Regions from separate parts of the Peribacillus sp. NPDC097264 genome, predicted to be linked through region 4. Evidence: riboswitches for the same ligand, from Rfam matches in the RefSeq annotation. Region 4 holds a riboswitch; each other region holds the start of a gene.
The links. A riboswitch is a leader RNA that binds a small molecule or an ion and turns the genes downstream of it on or off. The one in region 4 is predicted to bind cobalamin.
Positions count from the first base shown of each region.

Region 1 (4,811 bases), on a different contig from region 4:
CTATTTTCAATCGCTTCCACTGTACAGTCATAAACGCCACGGCTAATTAACTTCCCGAGAGGCGTGATGGTACCCGCATAACGGAGGGTGGTTCCTCTTTGTGTGGCTGCAATCAAGATGCTATCCGTCGATGTTCCAGTCGCCCATGTGTTTGTCACCTGATCTAAGACATGTAGGTCATGAAGCGCTTTAACCTTCGCCTCGGTAGCTGTCACGATACAGTGAATGAACGCTTCTTCCGCCAAATGGCCATTCACGAAAACCCAGGTATTGATCGTACCCGGCGATGAAGTCCATGAATGCCTGTCTGCCAAAGAGGCATCGATGGCATTCCCTACCCCCGCTGTTACCATGATGAATATCGAAAAACCCTCATCTCTTAGAAGTCGATATGACACTGTATCCAAAAACACGGCCGTCATCATTCCGACGGTTTCCTGCGGTTCAAATCCGTATGTCTTCAAATAGTCAGCCATTTCAGCAATATGGTCATCACAATTGTAATCGTAGTGGACATGTCGATTAACAAAGTGCTGATGCCACCCCGTTCCCGAACCAGTTACGCCGGATGACATGGTTCTAAGCGGAATGGGTGAACTTAAATGAAGGAACTCCGGAGCCTGGTTCAGATAACTTTCATTGATCTCCAAAGGGTCCAGCTCTCCTGTATGCTTCTCGGGTACAATGAACATTTGCGGCTTAGGTAAGGCAGGATGAGGATGTTTTTCGATTTTTGTCCTATATACCTCCTGAATCCGCTCCTGCTGAAGCACTTCATTCGGCACGTCAATCACTTGGACTCGCCCTTTTTCAAGCAACATCAGGCGATCGCAATATAAGCCAGCCAAGTTCAAGTCGTGAAAAATTGAAATGACCGTCAATTGTTGTTCCTTAGCCATTTTCCTCATCAAATCAAGAAGTTCTTTTTGATAAGACAGATCCAGGTGGTTCGTCGGTTCGTCGAGAAAAAGGATTTCCGGTTCTTGTGCAAGAGCTTGTGCCAACAAAACACGTTGTCTTTCCCCGCCTGACAAACGTTCAAAATGCATTTCCTGAAAGACTGCCACTCCCGTTTGCATCATCACGCGTTGAACGATTTCTTCGTCTTCAGACGTCCAACTATGAAACCACCCTGTTTGATGGGCATATCGCCCAAGGACAACGGTCTCTTTTACTGTATAGGAAAAAGCCAATGAGGAATGCTGCGGCAAAACGGCGATGACCTGTGCCAGTTGTTTGGACGAATATCCCTTCAGGTCTTTCCCCTTAATATCGATGGTTCCCGCCTGATACGGCAGGATACCGCTAAGCATCCCCAATAGCGTCGTTTTCCCACTTCCATTCGGACCAAGAATACCGAATAATTCTCCTTTTTTCACATCAAATGAGACGGAGTCCAAAACCGTTTTATTATCATATCCTCCTGTTAACCCTTTAACTTCAAGCATACACTTCTACCCTTCTCTCCGTCTCTTTAATAAAATAAATGCGAATGCCGGCGCACCGATAAGCGAAGTAATAACACCTATCGGCAATTCTGTCGGTGCGATGATCGTTCGTGCCACCAGATCAGCCAATATTAAAAATCCGCTTCCCACAATCAATGATAATGGCAACAGATGCGTATGGTCTGGCCCCCAAATCCTGCGGACCAAATGGGGGATGACCAGCCCTACAAAGCCAATCGTACCTGATACGGCAACGGCAGCCCCTGTCAGTATCGAGCCGGCGACCAGAATCAGCATCTTCCTCCGCTGAACATTCACGCCTAGGTGCCTCGCACGGTCTTCCCCAAATGTCATGGCATTCAATTCGTGGGTATTCATCATCAAAACGAGAGAACCAAGGAGGAAAAATGGCAAAATGATCGTGACATGACTCCAACCACGCATCGAGACACTTCCCATCAGCCAGCTGATGATTTGCCTTAACTCCTCACCCGTCAATGCAATCATCAATGAGATGAAAGCACTTAAAAACGAGCTGAAAATGATACCGGTTAAAATAATCGTTTCTACCTTCATGGAACGATCCATTTTTCTTGCAAAGGTCAATACGCAAAAAATCGTCAACAATGAAAAAAGAACGCTTAATGTAGGCAGTGTATATAGGCCAAAAAACGGCAGTGACAAATTCAAAAACAACGTTAATACTGCACCAAGCGAAGCCCCTGAGGATATTCCCAGGGTATAGGGGTCAGCTAGGGGATTCCTGAGCAATCCCTGAAATGCTGCCCCTGCTATTGCAAGGGATGCCCCAACCAAACCTGCAAGCACGACCCTCGGCAGGCGGATGTTCATCACGATATTCGTCAGTGTCCCATCCGGTTCCATGGCCAGGGGCAAATGAAGGACTTCCTTGCCAATGATTTGCAAAAGCACTGGTATCGGAACGGAAACCGATCCTAAGGAAACACCGATCAATATCGAAATAACCAAAAATGATAGGGCAAATACATAGGCCAATGCCCGTTTAGTTTTTAAATACGTTCGGATAGACTGATTTGGCAAGTTCCTCTACTCCCTCTATAAGCCTAGGACCGGAACGAGTGACAATATCTGAATGGACATCGAAAACCTCATCATTCTTAACTGCCTGAATGTCGGCCCATCCATTTCTTCCCGTTACCTCTTTGACTGGATCTCCTGTGTAATAACCATAGGTTGTAATGATGACATCCGGGTTGGCCGCTATCATCGACTCTTCATCGAGTTTTACCCAGCCATCCAATTCACCTGCGACATTATCCGCTGAAATGATGTCCAGCATTTCATCCATGAAAGTATTTTTTCCCGTTGTATAGATTTCAGGTGACGGTGAAACCTCTACAAAAACACTTTTTCTATCCTCACTCTTGATTGCCTTAGCCTTTTCTTTGATCTTTTCCAGCTTGTTCTGCATCGTCTTGACGATTTCCTTCGCCTTATCCAGTTCCCCTATTGCCGTTCCAATCATCTCAATAGACGTATACACTTCTTTAAAGTTTTTGGCATCATTCACGATTAGAACTGGAATACCCGCATCCTTAAGCTGTTGGATTCCTTCTTTGGAATTATGGGCACTCTCATGAGCAAGAACGATATCAGGCTGCAAAGCTAAAATCATCTCTGTATCTATTTCCATTCCACCTATCTTCTGAATATCTTTCGTTTCTTCCGGGTAATTGTCATTTTCAGACACTCCAATCACTTTCTCACCCGAACCTAGCGCAAAGACCGCTTCTGTATTACTTGGGATTAATGAAACAATTTTTTCTGGTTTCTGCTCGATGGTGACTTGGTTACCCACTGCATCTTGTAACGAAAGCGGGAAGCCCTGGTTAACAGCTTGTTTTGTCGACTGGTTTTCTCCTGTTCCATCCTGGGAGGCATCGCTACAGCCAACCAGTATACCGACCATCAATCCCATCACAAGCATGAAACTATATATCTTCCTCATCTTAAAACCTCCATCATTTTTGTGATCATTTCTGGACCTTCACACATGTGTTGCGAATATCAAAAGACATACAAAAAAGCATCCCCCATCAAAACGGAGGATGCATGTATGGCAACGGAACAAAAAAGGGACATAGCTCTGCCACACACCTCCCCATCCGCGTGGTTACCGGTGTACAATTTTGGCAGGTCTCCTGGCTCATGGTCATTGCTAACGGCACCTTCCCATATTATTCATACAGTGGTATACATCCGTTAACTCCCATTTACAGTGGCGCGACCGCGTTGGCATTTCACCAACTTCCCTTTCAAGTCCTTACAGACACCAAATTGTTCATATGTATATAATTTCACTGCCTTTCATTATACACCATTTAGGAAATCGTATTATATGATATTTCAGATTACTTTAAATTAAGATTTGGAACGCAAAAAGGCAACCATCACATGGCTGCCTTCTATAGCTTTAGATGTCACTATTAAAACGGCATGTACTTTGATCACGTAAAAGACCTAGATCTTTCGGCACCATCGTTTCAATCAAAAAGTCATCCGCTTCCTCATAAATGATTTTCTTCATTTCGATTCCGAAGTACTCTTTCATCCGGGCTTCCGTCATCACTTCGCGGACTTCGCCATACACCACACGCTTTTCCTTGGCAGTCATTAAAACATGGTCAGCCAAGTAGAATGCGTGGTTCGGATAATGCGTGTTTATGATACAAGAAATGTTCTTCTCTTTCGATAACCGCTTAAGTGTCTGTAAAATCACGATTTGCTTTTGAATATCAAGATGCGACTCCGGCTCATCAAGAATCAATACATCCGGATCCGATACAAGCGTCCGGGCAATCAAGGCCAGCTGCAATTCCCCACCACTGACGGAATTACAGGACTTTTTGGCAAGGTGAGCAATGCCAACCATTTCAAGAGCAGCGATGGCAGCCTCCCGATCCTTTGCAGAAGGCTGGGACAGCGTACTGATATAAGGCGCCCTTCCCATAATGACAAGCTCTTCCAAAGTAAATCCGAAAACCATTTTATGTGCCTGAGGAACATAACCGATTCGTTTCCAGATCGTTTTGCGTGATAGCGCAGTAAGCGGCTTTCCGTCGATGAGCGTTTGACCCTTTTTCCAATCAAGAAGGCCGGTGATACACTTCAGCATCGTGGTTTTACCGGCACCGTTCGGGCCAAGGATCGCCATGATCTCTCCGTCATTCAACGAAAAGTCAATGTCGGTCTGGTAAAGAAAAGGAGCTTTCTCTCTTTTTTTAGCATAGAAAAAATTCCCTCCCTGCACCTCGATTTTCATGACCACCCACCTCCTGTCTTTCTAAGTAGAATCGCAAAAAATGGTGCGCCGATAATGGC
Region 1 covers NZ_JBNNSR010000001.1:496,442-501,252, forward strand. The annotation lists gene ACQKL0_RS02390 (heme ABC transporter ATP-binding protein) at 1-1,448, opposite strand, end outside; gene ACQKL0_RS02395 (FecCD family ABC transporter permease) at 1,455-2,510, opposite strand; gene ACQKL0_RS02400 (helical backbone metal receptor) at 2,473-3,438, opposite strand; cobalamin riboswitch at 3,605-3,782, opposite strand; gene ACQKL0_RS02405 (ABC transporter ATP-binding protein) at 3,904-4,752, opposite strand; gene ACQKL0_RS02410 (FecCD family ABC transporter permease) at 4,749-4,811, opposite strand, start outside.
Region 1: linked by a shared signal. The riboswitch ahead of ACQKL0_RS02400 (helical backbone metal receptor) and the one ahead of metE (5-methyltetrahydropteroyltriglutamate--homocysteine S-methyltransferase) in region 4 are both predicted to bind cobalamin.

Region 2 (4,811 bases), on a different contig from region 4:
TGTCGCATTATCGCCAAGTCTATATCAAACCCATTCATGGTAGCCTTGGCCTCGGCATTCATCAAATTCTGTATGATAAGCATGAAAATGTCTACTATTGCCGGTATAAAAATGAGGAACAGGAAAACAAATTACAAAAGTTCTCCACACTCGAATCCATCCTCAAACATGTATTTCATAATCGACCGCTTGAGAACCTGATCGTTCAACAAGGCATCCCGTTAATCCGCTCTTCAAAGCGGCCAGTGGATTTCAGGGTCCATACGAACAAGGACAGCAATGGGGTTTGGCAAGTGACGGCCATCGCCGCAAAAGTTTCCGGGGCTGGCAGTGTGACGACCCATATTAAAAGCGGCGGGGTCATCAAGACGGTTGCCGAACTATACGGAGATGACGAAGAAGCTAAACGGATCGAGGAAAAGCTATCAGAGGCCGCTCTTATATTAAGTGAAAGCATCGAGGAGCACCTAGATGGCATCATAGGAGAAATCGGCTTCGATTTCGGATTGGATAAAAAAGGGCAAGTATGGATGTTCGAAGCTAATTCTAAACCAGGCCGTTCTATCTTTTCCCATCCAAAGTTAAAGGAATTTGAACTTTTAACCAGGAAGCTCAGCCTTGATTATGCCATTTATCTTACCGAACAGACGATTTCACAAACGATTGGTACACAGAAATGAACATTTTTTATGATGTTCCCTCTGAGAGATGGAGCCATAACGAGGAAGATATGCAGCTATATGCGGGAGCCGCGAATGAGGAAATCCCTTTTAAGCAGGACACCCAGGATCAGGCACTTTTTCCGATTACTTTATTTCCGGGAAACCGGGTGCTAGTCGTTGGTATCTTGACCTCTCTAGATCCAAGGAAGGAATCAGGTATAGGGGGGAATTTGACGCTTTTTCAGAATTTATCTCAATATTTATCGAATCATGGGATATTGGCCTATGTATTCACGGTTGAATCCTTGCTTTCCAACTACATGAAAGGCTTCATCTTTTCTTCACAAACGAACACATGGAATGAGGTAAAATTACCACTGCCCGATATCGTTTATAATCGCATTCCCAAAAGGGGATTCGAAGCATCGGAAAGTTTTCAAGAACTCCTTTCCTTTTTTAAAGAACATCGCATCACTTTATTCAACCCTCATTTTTTGGATAAGTACTTGATGTACGAAGCATTGACGGAAGATGGATCTCTAGCCCGCCATCTTCCATCGACCATAGACCTATCCGACCCTACCCAACTAGCGGACTTCTTTCATTTCCACAAACATATTTATTTGAAACCATGCAAAGGAAGCCAAGGTAAGGGCATCTACACCCTGCTAGAAAAACCTGATGGCACCCTCCAATTCAATAGCCTGAAACATCAGGAATTGTACCCTGATTTCTCCGCGTTTTGGGAAGCCAATAAGGCGTCGCTCAAAAAGAGGGGGTATCTGGCCCAACGAGCGGTCATTCCAAAGAAACTGAATGGACACCGATACGATTACCGTATTCTTGTTCATTATGAAAATGGGTTTTATAAAGTGACCGGCAAGGGCGTGAGGATGTCGCAAACCCAGGAAATCACAACCCATACGCCAAGGGGGGGAAAGCTTTTTCCCTATCAGCAGCTACAAACGAGGCCGTTAAACAGGAAGTTGGCGAACATTGCGCAAAGATGTGGAATCATCCTCTCCAGGAAGTTTGGCTTTCTTGGGGAATTCTCCATTGATATCGGGGAAGATACATCCGGTGCTCTATTCATTTATGAAGTCAATTCAAAACCCATGCAATTTGATGAAGAGGAAATTGAAGCGAGCCGCCTACTACATTTAAAAAACCTGTTCATTGAATTAACTTTTCCGAATCACATAAGAAAATAACCTCCATCCTGCTTTTTCCATTATAATGAAATGAGAAACAGCGATATGGAGGTTATACATATGATTACACATTTTCAATGGAAGCCGCTGCACAAGAATTTACCTGGCTGGAAGATTTCCTTTTACTTCAATAAATTGGCCGTCCAAGCCCTCTATCATAAAGATGGGTCCATCGAGTGGTTAACCAATCCGCCTGAAGAATCAGAGGAAGAAAAACTTAAGGGCATGATCCATGATTTAATGGTGTATCACGTGTACGAATAAACAGAATAAAGAATCCCTCTTTGGCTAACACTATTAAAAAGCCAAGGAGGGATTTCATTTGGATAAAGAAAAGATTACATTTCTGAAGGATACCGAGTATGACGGTAAGGATTCTGTATACCTCGATATCGATCGTATCATCAATGAAGGACTTGCTGGCGGAAACGTCTATGAAGCCGCGGACACCTTGAACATTGAGGAAGCCCATGACTTTCATGATGAAACGGAACCGAACATCAATAAAGATTGAAAACAAGGGCTTCCCTTATGGGCGGCTCTTTATTTGATTTCTTGATAGCCGAATATTTCTAGATTCACTTGGCTAAAGGCTCTTTCAAGATTTGCTTCGTATTCTTTCCTATCTTCTACGTTTTTGCCATGAACCTGGATTTCCTCAATCAAGCTTGCTCGGCAATCATCTAAAGATATCATTTCTTCCACACAAAAGTTACGCATGATTTGCGCTTTTAAATAGTCCGTAAAATGCTCAACTGTACCAAACAATGATATGGCCCCCTATGATAGCTGTCCTGTCTAATTAACAGGATTCTTTTTGAATGTTGTCCAATATGGACTTGTAAAAAACAAAAAACAACTTCCCATTCAGAAGTTGTTAGAGTGCAAACGAAACATAACAAAAATGACCATGATTCCCCATTTTTCTACAAAAATAAGAAAGCATGTTCTTGCTAATTTTTCGCACTTAACACCCCCTATCCTCGTAGGTTTCTGGCGTTGTGCTAAAAACGGGCAGGTCTCCTGGCTCATGATCATCGCTTTTCGAACCTTCCCATCTTTTCTTGCAAAAAAGACAGTGGCATTCCTTCGAATCGCTCTCATTTACAGTTGCGGGACAGCGTCGGATTCTAACCGACTTCCCTTTTAAGCAGATAAGCTACACTTTCTTATCTGCACCCATTTCTAGACGAAATACTATTTTTCAGTTTAACTGTATCAAATTTTCACTAGGATTACAATGAGACTCCTGCCTTGTTCTTGGGCCCTATCTATCCTCTTTCCTCTTATTCATCATTTCTTCCTGTCCTCTGAATACACCCTACTCTCTTTCAGGATCGATGTAATGATATGCTCCGAATCCCATTCATGACCGGATATCTCGATAAGCGGATACCGATTAGGCAACACGTTTTGCTGAATTTCATGGACTTCCAATCCTTGATCATGCAAACGCAGAATTTCACCGCGCAGATTTTCCAAGTAACTGAGCTTTCTTTCAAACATTTCCTTTCCGTTCGGGACATATCCGGCATGGCAGCAAAAGACCTCTTTAAAATCATACTGAAGCAGTTTCTTGATGGATTCCATGATGACCGGGATAGATTCTTCCCTTAAAACTAGCTTCGTTTTCGGCGTTACAAACAGGTCACCCGAAAACAGCATGCCATTACTATGGTTCAGGTAAACCATATGGTCCCTCGAATGCCCTGGCGTAAAGATTGGCTCCCATGTTTGAGTGCGTGAATGGACGACCCCTCCTAATGGTTCTGCCTTGAAGGCATCCCTATCTCCCCAAAAAACTCTACGGTAATCGGGATATTCTGCATCCTTTGCACAAATATCGAGGGACATCGGATGAATATAGATGGGAACGTTCCTATGTTCCTGTATCCATGCGGCCCCACCCGTATGGTCCTCATGATAATGCGTCAGCGCAACCATATCGTAATCAGCGGTTTCAAAGAATGGAGTAAGTTCCTTCAACAAGATTTTTGCCCCCGTATCAACTAACATGCCATCGGTTAAGAACACATTCACGCTCATGCCTGATTTGTTTCCTTCCGGTGTCCCTTTTACGCAAACCACATCATTTATCGTTTTCATTTCCAGCATGACTTTCCACCCCAATCATTTTTTTGGAAAAACTCATCATCCTTTATTTTCTAATTTACTTACAATAAATGTATTATCTCTCCATACTTTTTACAAGTATAATATTTTTTCTAATGATGGGAGTGATCAAAGTCCATATTCTTACGCAGACAGGCCATGTAAGATCCGGGACGTTCCGTGTAACTTAGCAAATGGCCACTATAATCTGGGCAAGTAGATCGTTCGATTCATAATCTTGATAAAATTCAAAAAATAATTGACATTACTGTATTTAACAAATAATATAGATTATATTAAAAAAATAATAAAATACTAAAATAGTAATTAACTTATCAAGAGTGACTGAGGGACCAGGCCCTATGACGTCCGGCAACCGCCCCACATCGGGAATGGTGCCCCTTCCTGCAGAATGAAATACCATTCTGAAAGATAAGACGGGATATAATTTCGCTGCCTCTTTCTGAATGATAGAGGTAGCTTTTTTATGTATAAGGAGGATAGCATCATGATTGAAATTCGTTCAGTTCGAAAGGAATATATCTCGAAGAATACCCGAGTTATCGGAGTGGATAATGTATCTTTAACCATTCAAACGGGAGAGGTTTATGGGATTGTCGGGTATAGCGGCGCGGGAAAGAGTTCATTGATTCGCTGTCTGAATCTTCTTGAGCGTCCGACCAATGGTAGCATCATCATCGATGGCGTCGACTTAACAACCTTATCAAGCCAGGAGCTTCGCAAACAACGCCAGAAAATCGGCATGATATTTCAGCATTTTTCCCTAGTCAGTTCCAAAACGGTTTTTGACAATATCTCCTTCGCC
Region 2 covers NZ_JBNNSR010000007.1:89,923-94,733, forward strand. The annotation lists gene ACQKL0_RS12665 (YheC/YheD family protein) at 1-680, shown strand, start outside; gene ACQKL0_RS12670 (YheC/YheD family protein) at 731-1,873, shown strand; gene ACQKL0_RS12675 (YheE family protein) at 1,934-2,137, shown strand; gene ACQKL0_RS12680 (hypothetical protein) at 2,196-2,387, shown strand; gene ACQKL0_RS12685 (hypothetical protein) at 2,417-2,641, opposite strand; cobalamin riboswitch at 2,870-3,071, opposite strand; gene ACQKL0_RS12690 (MBL fold metallo-hydrolase) at 3,167-3,988, opposite strand; SAM riboswitch class I at 4,315-4,424, shown strand; gene ACQKL0_RS12695 (methionine ABC transporter ATP-binding protein) at 4,494-4,811, shown strand, end outside.
Region 2: linked by a shared signal. The riboswitch ahead of ACQKL0_RS12685 (hypothetical protein) and the one ahead of metE (5-methyltetrahydropteroyltriglutamate--homocysteine S-methyltransferase) in region 4 are both predicted to bind cobalamin.

Region 3 (4,811 bases), on a different contig from region 4:
CCCACTGCTTTTTATCCTGAATCATGTTCACACTCGATGGCTTCCAAAAATTGTTGATGAGCTGTGTATACGTATCATAGAATTTTTCATACTGAATGTCGTTCCAAAGGAGAAAGCCTGAAGCTTCTCCTTTGAAAACGCCGGTTGCCTTGGTAGGATGGGTTGGTTCGAGCATCCTGATTTTCTTGATATGGTTTGTCATCTGTAAAATCTCCTTCAATAAAGTAAATTCCATTCCCACTCGTTAACTGGAGCAGCTCTCACAGGCATTGTCGTATTCGGATGAAGTAGAACGAAGATAATAAGTCGATTTCAATCCGCTTTCCCATGCTGTTAGGTGGATGTCCAATAACAATTTAGCCTTGATTGTGTTTTGAACATACAGGTTGAAGCTGATGGCTTGGTCGATATGACGTTGACGTGCTGCATTTTGCCTGATGCTTTCCTTTTGGTCCAAATGGAAGCGCGTTTTTTTATAGTATTCATACGTAGTGGGCGTCAATCCAGGCGCTGTCACTTTAAATTTGAAGTTTTTCTTTTCTTCATAAAACTCGATTTCATATAACGGGTCGACGCCATCCGTGGAATGACCGATTTTGGCAGTCGATGAATTGGGGGCGATTGCCATTAAATAGCCGTTTCGTGTACCATACTGCTGCACTTCTTCTTTTAATTCCAACCATTTTGGATCTCTATAGTCACGAAGGTCGAAATACTCCCCCGTTTGCCAATCGGACCCTTCGAAGTATGGGTAGGCTCCTTTTTCCTTGGCCAATTCATTGGATGCTTTAATGGTTAAATAAGCGATTTTCTCATATAAGGTATCGGCGTACTTAACGGCTTCATCGGACTCCCAGTAGATATTTTGCGTCGCTAGTAAATGATGCCACCCGAAAGTTCCTAAGCCGATGGAGCGGTAGCGCTTATTCGAAATGGAAGCTTGCTTGACCGGTAAGGTATTCACGTCAATGACGTTATCGAGCATGCGGATCTGAATCGGGATCAGTCTCTCCAATACATCGCTGTTCACCGCGCGAGGCAGGTTGATGGAAGAAAGGTTACAGACAACGAAATCCCCGCTTTTGCGAACTACGACGACATCGCCATCTTCCGTTTCATATTCGTCGGTGATCGTTGAAGGGCTTAAGTTCTGGGCGATTTCCGTACAAAGGTTAGAACAATAGATCATCCCTTTATGCTTGTTCGGGTTCTTTCTGTTCACTTCGTCCCGGTAGAACATATAGGGTACGCCTTCTTCTAATTGTGAAATCATGATGCCTTTCATAATGTCCATCGCTTTGATTTTCTCGAAACTATAGCCTGGAAGTATGCCATTCTCCGCCGCCTCTACAGAAAGGGCGTAATGGTCCCTGAAACTGCCTTCCCCTTTTTTCTCGTCATAAAAATCTTCGAGGGAGAACCCAAGGGTTTGCTTCACGGTATGCGGGTCGAAGAGATACCAATCTTTCCGGTCACGCACGGCTTCCATGAATAAATCGGGGATGCAGACGCCCGTGAAGATGTCATGCGCCTTTAAGCGGTCGTCGCCGTTTTGCGTCTTCAAGTCAAGGAAGCTCAGGATGTCCTTATGCCACGCATCCAGATAGATGGCGATTGCGCCTTTACGTTGCCCCAATTGATCGACGCTGACGGCCGTTTGGTTAAAGAGGCGAATCCAGGGAGTCGTGCCTGAACTGTTACCGGAAAAACCGCGGATATCAGAACCAAGCGAACGGATTTTCCCGACATATAGACCAACGCCGCCCCCGAACTTGGAAACTTTTGCGGCATCATAGTTTGATTGATAAATTCCGTCGATGGAATCCTCGATTGCATCGATGAAGCATGAGCTCAATTGCCCGTGTGTCTTTCCGGCATTTGAGAGGGTAGGGGTCGCTACCGTCATATATAGGTTCGACATTGCCCAGTAGGCTTCTTTAACAAGCTGCAGTCGGTGTTCCGTTTTTTCCAGTCTCATGATTTCCATGGCAATGATCATGAAGCGCTCCTGGGGAAGTTCATAGACCTTGTCTTTTTTTGGACGGGCCAAGTAGCGATCATTCAAAAGATAGATTCCGATATATGAAAATAGTTTATCTTTTTCCGGATCGATGACCGAACCCAATTCTTCGATTTCCGTTTTTGTGTAGGAGTCGAGAAGCTCTGCTTTATAAACAGGGTAACGTTGGCCTTCATGCTGCTGAGAGAGTTCTTGAATCAATTCATAGAAAGGTCCATAGTTCCGGCCTTCATAGCCCCGGTTCTTTTGGGCATCACGATACATGGTATTCAATAGTTCCCTTGCGGCGACGAATGTCCAGTCTGGGGCATCGATATCGACACTTTCAAGTGCAAGCTGGATCAACTTTTTCGATGTTTGTTCTTCTGAAGCATCACCTTTTCGATCGAGCCATTTAGTAAAACGCTTTTTGAACTTTTCCATATCAAGACGGCCTTCGAAATCCTTGGATAACATGTCCAGCTGGGTTGAATTTGTTTCTGTGTCATTTTTTATGGTAGGGTTATATGTTTGAGTCATAAATGTTCCTCCTCTTAAATGTACGCGAATAAAAAAAAACCGCCCAATAAATTGAGCGGATCAAACGATAGGATAAAAGAGCCATGAAAAAATAGCCGTTACACTATCGTTTCATCATCTCAATCCCCGAAGAATAAGAAACTTGAAAAAACCAGGCAGGTCTCCTGACTCATGATCATCCTACTTTGAGTCCTTCCCGTATAGAGAGCTATACAGTGGTTTTCTCATTTCGTCACATTTACAGTTGCGGGGACAGTTCCGGGTTCACACCGGATTCCCTTTTCAGCCATCTCTGGCACCTTGGTTAATAATTCTATATATAGTTATTTATGTTGTTAGAAAAGTCAATATCTAGTATGTATGCTTATATTATCGTAAGCCATCCATGCTGATAATTCAACATATATATTTGTGAAAAACTGATTCATATCTATTGACAAGGTCGGATAAAGGAAGAGGATGATGAAAGAATATAGGGAGGAATACAAAATTCCATCGCGGAATGTCAGGGTTTTTGTGTTAAAATAAATTGCATAGCAAAACTAGGGATTCTGGTTATGAAAAGAAAAATCCCTGCAAATCATTTAGGAAAAAGGAGAAAAAATCGTGGAAAAAATATTAGTTTTTGGACATAAGAATCCGGATACCGACACTATCTGTTCAGCAATCGCTTATGCTGACCTAAAAAAGCAGCTGGGCATCCAAGCTGAACCTGTTCGTCTTGGTGAAGTGAATGGTGAAACACAATATGCGTTGGACCAATTTAAATTCGAAGCACCCCGCCTTGTTGAAAAAGTGGCTGGGGAAGCGGATGGCGTGATTTTAGTCGATCACAACGAACGTCAGCAAAGTGCCGAAGACATTGACCAGGTACGCGTATTGGAAGTCATCGACCATCATCGTATCGCTAATTTCGAAACAAGTGATCCTTTATATTACCGCGCAGAACCAGTTGGCTGCACGGCTACTATTTTAAATAAGATTTATAAAGAAAACGGAATTGAAGTGCCTAAAGCCATTGCAGGACTTATGCTTTCAGCCATCATTTCCGACTCTTTATTATTCAAATCGCCTACTTGCACGGAGCAAGACGTCGCAGCTGCTATGGAATTAGCGGAAATTGCTGGCGTGAATGCTGAAACATATGGCTTGGAGATGCTAAAAGCGGGTGCTGACTTGAGTGACAAAACCATCGATCAGCTCATCACACTTGATGCAAAAGAATTTTCAATGGGAACGGCAAAAGTTGAGATTGCTCAAGTGAATGCTGTTGATCCGAATGAAGTGCTTGCAAAGCAATCAGAAATTGAAGCAGCGATTCATGCAGTTATTGCCGCGAAAGAATTGGATTTATTCTTATTCGTCGTAACGGATATCTTAACGAATGATTCCGTTGCCTTGGCTCTAGGAGCATCAGCGGATGCAGTGGAGAAAGCGTATAACGTAACATTGAATAATAACATTGCTGTATTGGAAGGCGTCGTGTCACGTAAAAAACAAATTGTACCAGTTTTAACCGATATCTTCGCTAAGTAATAAAAAAAGGACCCGATGCCACTTTGAAAGTGGCTTCGAGTCCTTTTTTCAATTCAACGCTTCTTTCTCTTTTTCATACGCAATCACGATAAGCTCTTTGTTTGATTCCTCACGTATTTTGCCTTCAAAGAGTTTTAACTCATTGAGAAGGTCAGGTGATAAATCTGCAGCAGTATAATCCTGTTCGGATGACATGATTTTCCCTCCAATCCAGAGTATCATTCACTCTAGTTTGGCGGTTCAGCAAGAATTTATGCAGGGGAGCCATGCATCCTTTTACTTTTCATATGAGGCGAGGTTCTTTAGCAGCTGAGAACTTTCCTGATCAAGTCCGAGCACTTGAACCGTTTTCCCCTGTACTCTGTATTTTAAGATGACTTTCTCGACGGCGCCTACAGCCGAGGCATCCCATATTTTCGAATTGGAAAAATCAATGATGATGGAATCTGCTTTTTCCTTCGTATCAAACTTCGAAATGAAGTCTTGGACCGATGCAAAAAACACCTGGCCTTTTATTCGATAAGTGATTTGCCTAGCCTGGTTGTCCGCTGTTTTCTCGACAGACACTTTTGAAATTTTAGCCGAGAAGAAAATCATACTCAAGAGTACCCCGGCGAATACGCCTTTGGATAAATCATGCGTATAAAGAACAACGATAACCGTTACGATCATGACTATCGCCTCGGTTTTAGGCGTGATACGGAGCCTCTTCAAGGAGGACCAATCAAAAGTCCCG
Region 3 covers NZ_JBNNSR010000007.1:153,033-157,843, reverse strand. The annotation lists gene ACQKL0_RS13005 (ribonucleotide-diphosphate reductase subunit beta) at 1-202, opposite strand, end outside; gene ACQKL0_RS13000 (ribonucleoside-diphosphate reductase subunit alpha) at 245-2,539, opposite strand; cobalamin riboswitch at 2,677-2,858, opposite strand; gene ACQKL0_RS12995 (manganese-dependent inorganic pyrophosphatase) at 3,146-4,075, shown strand; gene ACQKL0_RS12990 (hypothetical protein) at 4,124-4,270, opposite strand; gene ACQKL0_RS12985 (SulP family inorganic anion transporter) at 4,352-4,811, opposite strand, start outside.
Region 3: linked by a shared signal. The riboswitch ahead of ACQKL0_RS13000 (ribonucleoside-diphosphate reductase subunit alpha) and the one ahead of metE (5-methyltetrahydropteroyltriglutamate--homocysteine S-methyltransferase) in region 4 are both predicted to bind cobalamin.

Region 4 (4,811 bases):
ACATTTATAACAAGGTCATCCGCTTTGTTCTGACTTGGGTGCTGCCGTTTGCCTTTGTCGGTGTGTATCCCGCTTCCTATTTTCTTAGAAAAGAAGAGTGGTACGCGTATGCATTCGCCACACCTGTTATAGGGGTCGTCTTTTTCATGATCTCGATCTTCATTTGGAATCAGGGTGTGAAAAGGTACCGAGGAGCAGGAAACTAAAAAAAATCCCTTCAACAATTTTGTTGAGGGGATTTTTTTGCTTATATGCGTTTATTTTTTCTCTCGATATATCTTGCTTGTGCTTGGACGTACTGCCGTTTTTCTTCTTCCGTTTCCGGTTGGACCTGTGGAACCGGTATGGGCTTTCCATCTTCGTCTATCGCAAGCATCGTTAAAAAAGCGCGGGCAGTGAGTTGCTTTTCACCAGTCAACAGGTTCTCACGCTCTACTTTTACGAATACCTCCATTGACGTTTGATGGGCACAGGTGACATAGGCTTCCAAATTGATTGCATCCCCGGTCTTGATGGGGGCCAGGAAGTCAAAGGAGTCGCTTGAAGCGGTTACGACCGGTTTCCGGCAGTGGCGCATCGCTGCAATGCAGGCGATTTTATCCACATACGCCATCACTTTTCCACCAAAGATGGTATTGTGATGGTTCGTATCAGGTGGAAAAACGAGGTCCGTTAAAAACGTCCGTGACTGTTGAACGGGAATGCCTGTTGTTAAATCAGTCATTTTCCTGTTGGACCAAAAGCTTATTCCGGACAACCGTTGCGGCTTCGACCATATTTTTCAGTGAAGCGACGGTTTCTGGAACGCCCCTTGTTTTCAGGCCACAGTCAGGGTTGATCCAAAATTGGTCTTTATCCAGTACCTTGATGCCACGTTCGATCATATCGACCATTTCTTCCACTGCAGGAACGCGAGGGCTATGAATATCATACACACCAAGGCCGATTCCTTTTTCATATGTTTTCTCCCCGAATGCGGAAGCGAGCTCGCCGTGGCTGCGGGACGTTTCAATGGAAATCACATCAGCGTCCAGGGAAGAGATGACATCCATGAAGCTATTGAAATCACAATAGCACATATGGGTGTGAATTTGTGTTGTGTCTTCGACGCTCGAAGTGGAAATCAGGAATGAATGGACCGCCCAGCTTAAGTACTCATCACGGTCGCTTTTTTTCAATGGAAGGCCTTCACGCAGGGCTGGTTCATCGACTTGGATCATTTTGATCCCTGCTGATTCCAGTGCCTCTACTTCTTGTTTCAAGGCCAATGCCAATTGATAGCAGATATTTTCCCGTGAAATATCGTCACGGACGAACGACCAGTTCAGTATCGTAACGGGACCGGTCAGCATTCCCTTCACCGTTTTTTTCGTCAAGGCTTGTGCATACACACTTTCTTTGACCGTCATCGGATCGATGAAATGGACATCTCCATAGATAACGGGAGGTTTGACACAGCGGGAGCCGTAAGATTGAACCCAGCCTTTTTCAAGGAAGACGAATCCACCCAATTTATGGCCGAAAAACTCGACCATATCGGTCCGTTCAAACTCCCCGTGCACAAGGACGTCCAAGCCGATTTCCTCCTGGATATCAATCCATCTACCAATCTCCTCGTTCACGAATGCTTCATATTGATCAGCCGTCCATTCACCGCGTTTGAATTTTCCGCGGGCCTGTTTAACTTCCGCGGTCTGCGGAAAGCTTCCAATTGTAGTGGTTGGAAGGAAGGGCAGGTTGAAATACGCCTGTTGTTTTTGATAGCGCTGTTTAAATGGCAGGGTTCGGCCATGGGTTTGCTGCTTCGCCTGTTCGACAGAGGCTTGCACGTCTTTATGGTTTCTGGCCTTTGAATTCTTTAAGGTCTGCCATGCAGCTTTGTTTGCCGCCAGCTTTTCTTCGATTGATTCTAGATCTTCGCTGTTCCCTCTGACTAAAAGCGTGATTTCTTCTAGTTTCTCATCAGCAAAGGCAAGGGCTTCTTTCACTTTGCTGGCCAGTTCTGTCTCGTTTCGAACCGTCACTGGAACGTGTAGCAGGGAGCAGGAAGGTTGAATCCAAATCCGATCTTCGGATACGTGTTTCGTAATGGACTCGACCAACCCGATTTTTTTCGTCAAGTCAGAAAGCCAAATGTTTTTCCCATCAATCACACCGGCCCCAAGTATTTTATCTTTTGGAAAGCCGACTGTTTGAAGATTGCTGAGATTTTTTCCTTTGTCATGGACCAAATCAAGGCCAATTCCTTGAACAGGCAAGTCAATCACTTCTTGGTAGTGCTCTACAGCATCAAAATATGTTTGCAGCATGATGTTCAGGTTGGGGACAGCTTCGTTCAATTTTTCATACAGGTATGTAACAGTTTTCATCTCGTCTTTGGAAAGGGAAGAAACAAGGGATGGTTCATCGACCTGCACCCACTTCACGCCTTCTTGTTCCAGCTCTCGCAAAATTTTTGTGTATAAAGGCAACAGGCTCAGGATGATGGCCGGAAGATCTTTTTTATCATAGCCTTTTGACAAAGAAATGAATGTGTAAGGTCCGACTATAACCGGCTTCGTATCGATTCCTAGTTTTTCCTTGGCTTCGCGGTAAGCGGCAAGCGGCTTGTTTTCTGTCAACGTAAGTTGGGATTGTTTTAGCTCTGGAACGATATAATGATAATTTGTATTGAACCATTTCGTCATTTCGGAAGCGACTTCATCCTTGTTCCCACGGGCCATTGAATAATAAAGGGAAAGGGGGACCATGCCGCCTTTATAAGCCGAATAGCGTTCTGGCACCAGGCCGAACATGACGGACATATCGAGCATGTGATCATATAACGTAAAGTCGTTGACCGGGATGATATCGATGCCTTGATCTCTTTGTTTTTGCAAGTTACCTAAACGGATCGCTTCCAATTGCGCCGTGAATTCCGTTTCGTTTAATGTTCCAGCCCAATATGCCTCTAATGTACGTTTCCATTCACGATCCTCACCGATTCGTGGGTACCCTATATTACTACTTTTCAACACATCCATCTCCTTTTAATGAAATAACAACAAAAAAAGCACCCCTAACCGTCAAAAGAGAAAGTTAGAAATGCTCAAATTAAAGGGGCACGAAAATACCCCTTACCATTATAAGGTCCCTAACACTTCCCTATCTCCCGTAGGTTAAAACAGTGTTGTCGAAATAGGCAGGTCTCCTGACTCAGGGAACTCTTACTTATCGCTAAAAGCCTTCCCAATCCAAAAGGATCAGTGGCATCAAACAAAAGCGCTATACATTCCCATTACAGTGGCGGGACCGTGCCGGAATTACACCGGACTTCCCTTTTAATCCTAAAAGCTTAGGAACCTATCTCCACATATGAAATTCATAAAAAACTCCGTCCGGAAAAACACGGACACTAAAATTTACAAAATATTATAAAAACTTAACCCATCTTAGCATATCCCGACCAAATGGGTCAACAAGGAAAAAGTCGGGAAATGGGGTCTGACCCCCACCATGTGGCACGAGATCCCATGCTGTATCTATGTTTTCTTGATGGTGCAGCAGCTGGGAAATAGGGTCTGACCCCTAAAACGAGCATATATTGACTCGCAAAAGAGTATGTATAAGGGAAGTGGGTTGTTTTTGAAATGAGGCGTGGGGGATGACCTTTTATATTTTGATTGTAGGGATTATCTTTTGCATGGTGATGAGCATTCGGACCTTATTTCTTTCTGAGTCGGAGGCAAAGAAGTTTTCTCTTGAAGATATGCTGTGGCTCGGCAATTTATATGCGACATTATTAGTCGGTTTTGCACTGATTTATTTATTATACGAGCTTCAGAATCATTCGGTGATTCTTGATATGGGCAATCGCTTGGATGGGACCTTTTCCGAGCAGCTGAAGACTTCATTTTATTTTAGTGCGATGACGATGTTCTCCGTCGGATACGGGGATATCTCCCCAATCGGTATTGGCCGGATGATCGCGACAATCCAAGCATTCATTGGCTATACGCTTCCTGCGGCATTTGTGATCAGGGCTGTCATCGATTTTGAACAGAAGGAAAGAAAGAACAAGAAATGAAAGTTGTGTTTCTTTCAATTATTGGGTACGCTTACCATGATGAAAGAAATGGAGGGTTTAGAATGACGGTCGAAATTGGAGAGAAAGCACCAGACTTTCAATTACCAGCAAACAACGGAGAACAAGTTACCCTATCAGGATTCAAGGGTAAACACGTTGTATTATATTTTTACCCAAAAGACATGACACCCGGTTGCACGACGGAGGCTTGTGATTTCCGTGATGCTAATGAACAATTCGAAGAGCTTGATGCTGTCATCATAGGCATTAGCCCGGACCCGGTAACACGTCATGAAAAATTCATTGAAAAACATGGGTTGCCTTTCCTGTTGCTTGCTGATGAAAAGCAAGAAGCCGCTGAATTATATGGCGTATGGAAATTGAAAAAGAACTTCGGTAAGGAATACATGGGCATTGAGCGTTCGACTTTCCTGATTGATAAGGAAGGAACGATCGTTAAAGAATGGCGTAAAGTCAAAGTAAAGGGCCACGTCGAAGAAGCGTTGGAAACTCTTCGTGACCTAGAAAAATAAGGTACAGGCTAATGAAGGATGAGCGACTTATCAAGCTTGCCAAGCAGCTGATTCATCATTCACTGAGGCTGCAGGCTAAAGAGCGGGTCTTGATCCGTGGGCCTGTTGCAGCAAAGGCCCTATTGAAGGAACTGATTGACGAAGCCTATAGAATGGGGGCCTATCCTTATGCGGAACTTGAAGATGACGAAATTACCAGTCATCTGCTAAAA
Region 4 covers NZ_JBNNSR010000017.1:41,468-46,278, forward strand. The annotation lists gene ACQKL0_RS19330 (ABC transporter permease) at 1-206, shown strand, start outside; gene ACQKL0_RS19335 (acyl-CoA thioesterase) at 248-724, opposite strand; gene metE (5-methyltetrahydropteroyltriglutamate--homocysteine S-methyltransferase) at 717-3,023, opposite strand; cobalamin riboswitch at 3,164-3,361, opposite strand; gene ACQKL0_RS19345 (potassium channel family protein) at 3,644-4,066, shown strand; gene bcp (thioredoxin-dependent thiol peroxidase) at 4,129-4,599, shown strand; gene ACQKL0_RS19355 (aminopeptidase) at 4,611-4,811, shown strand, end outside.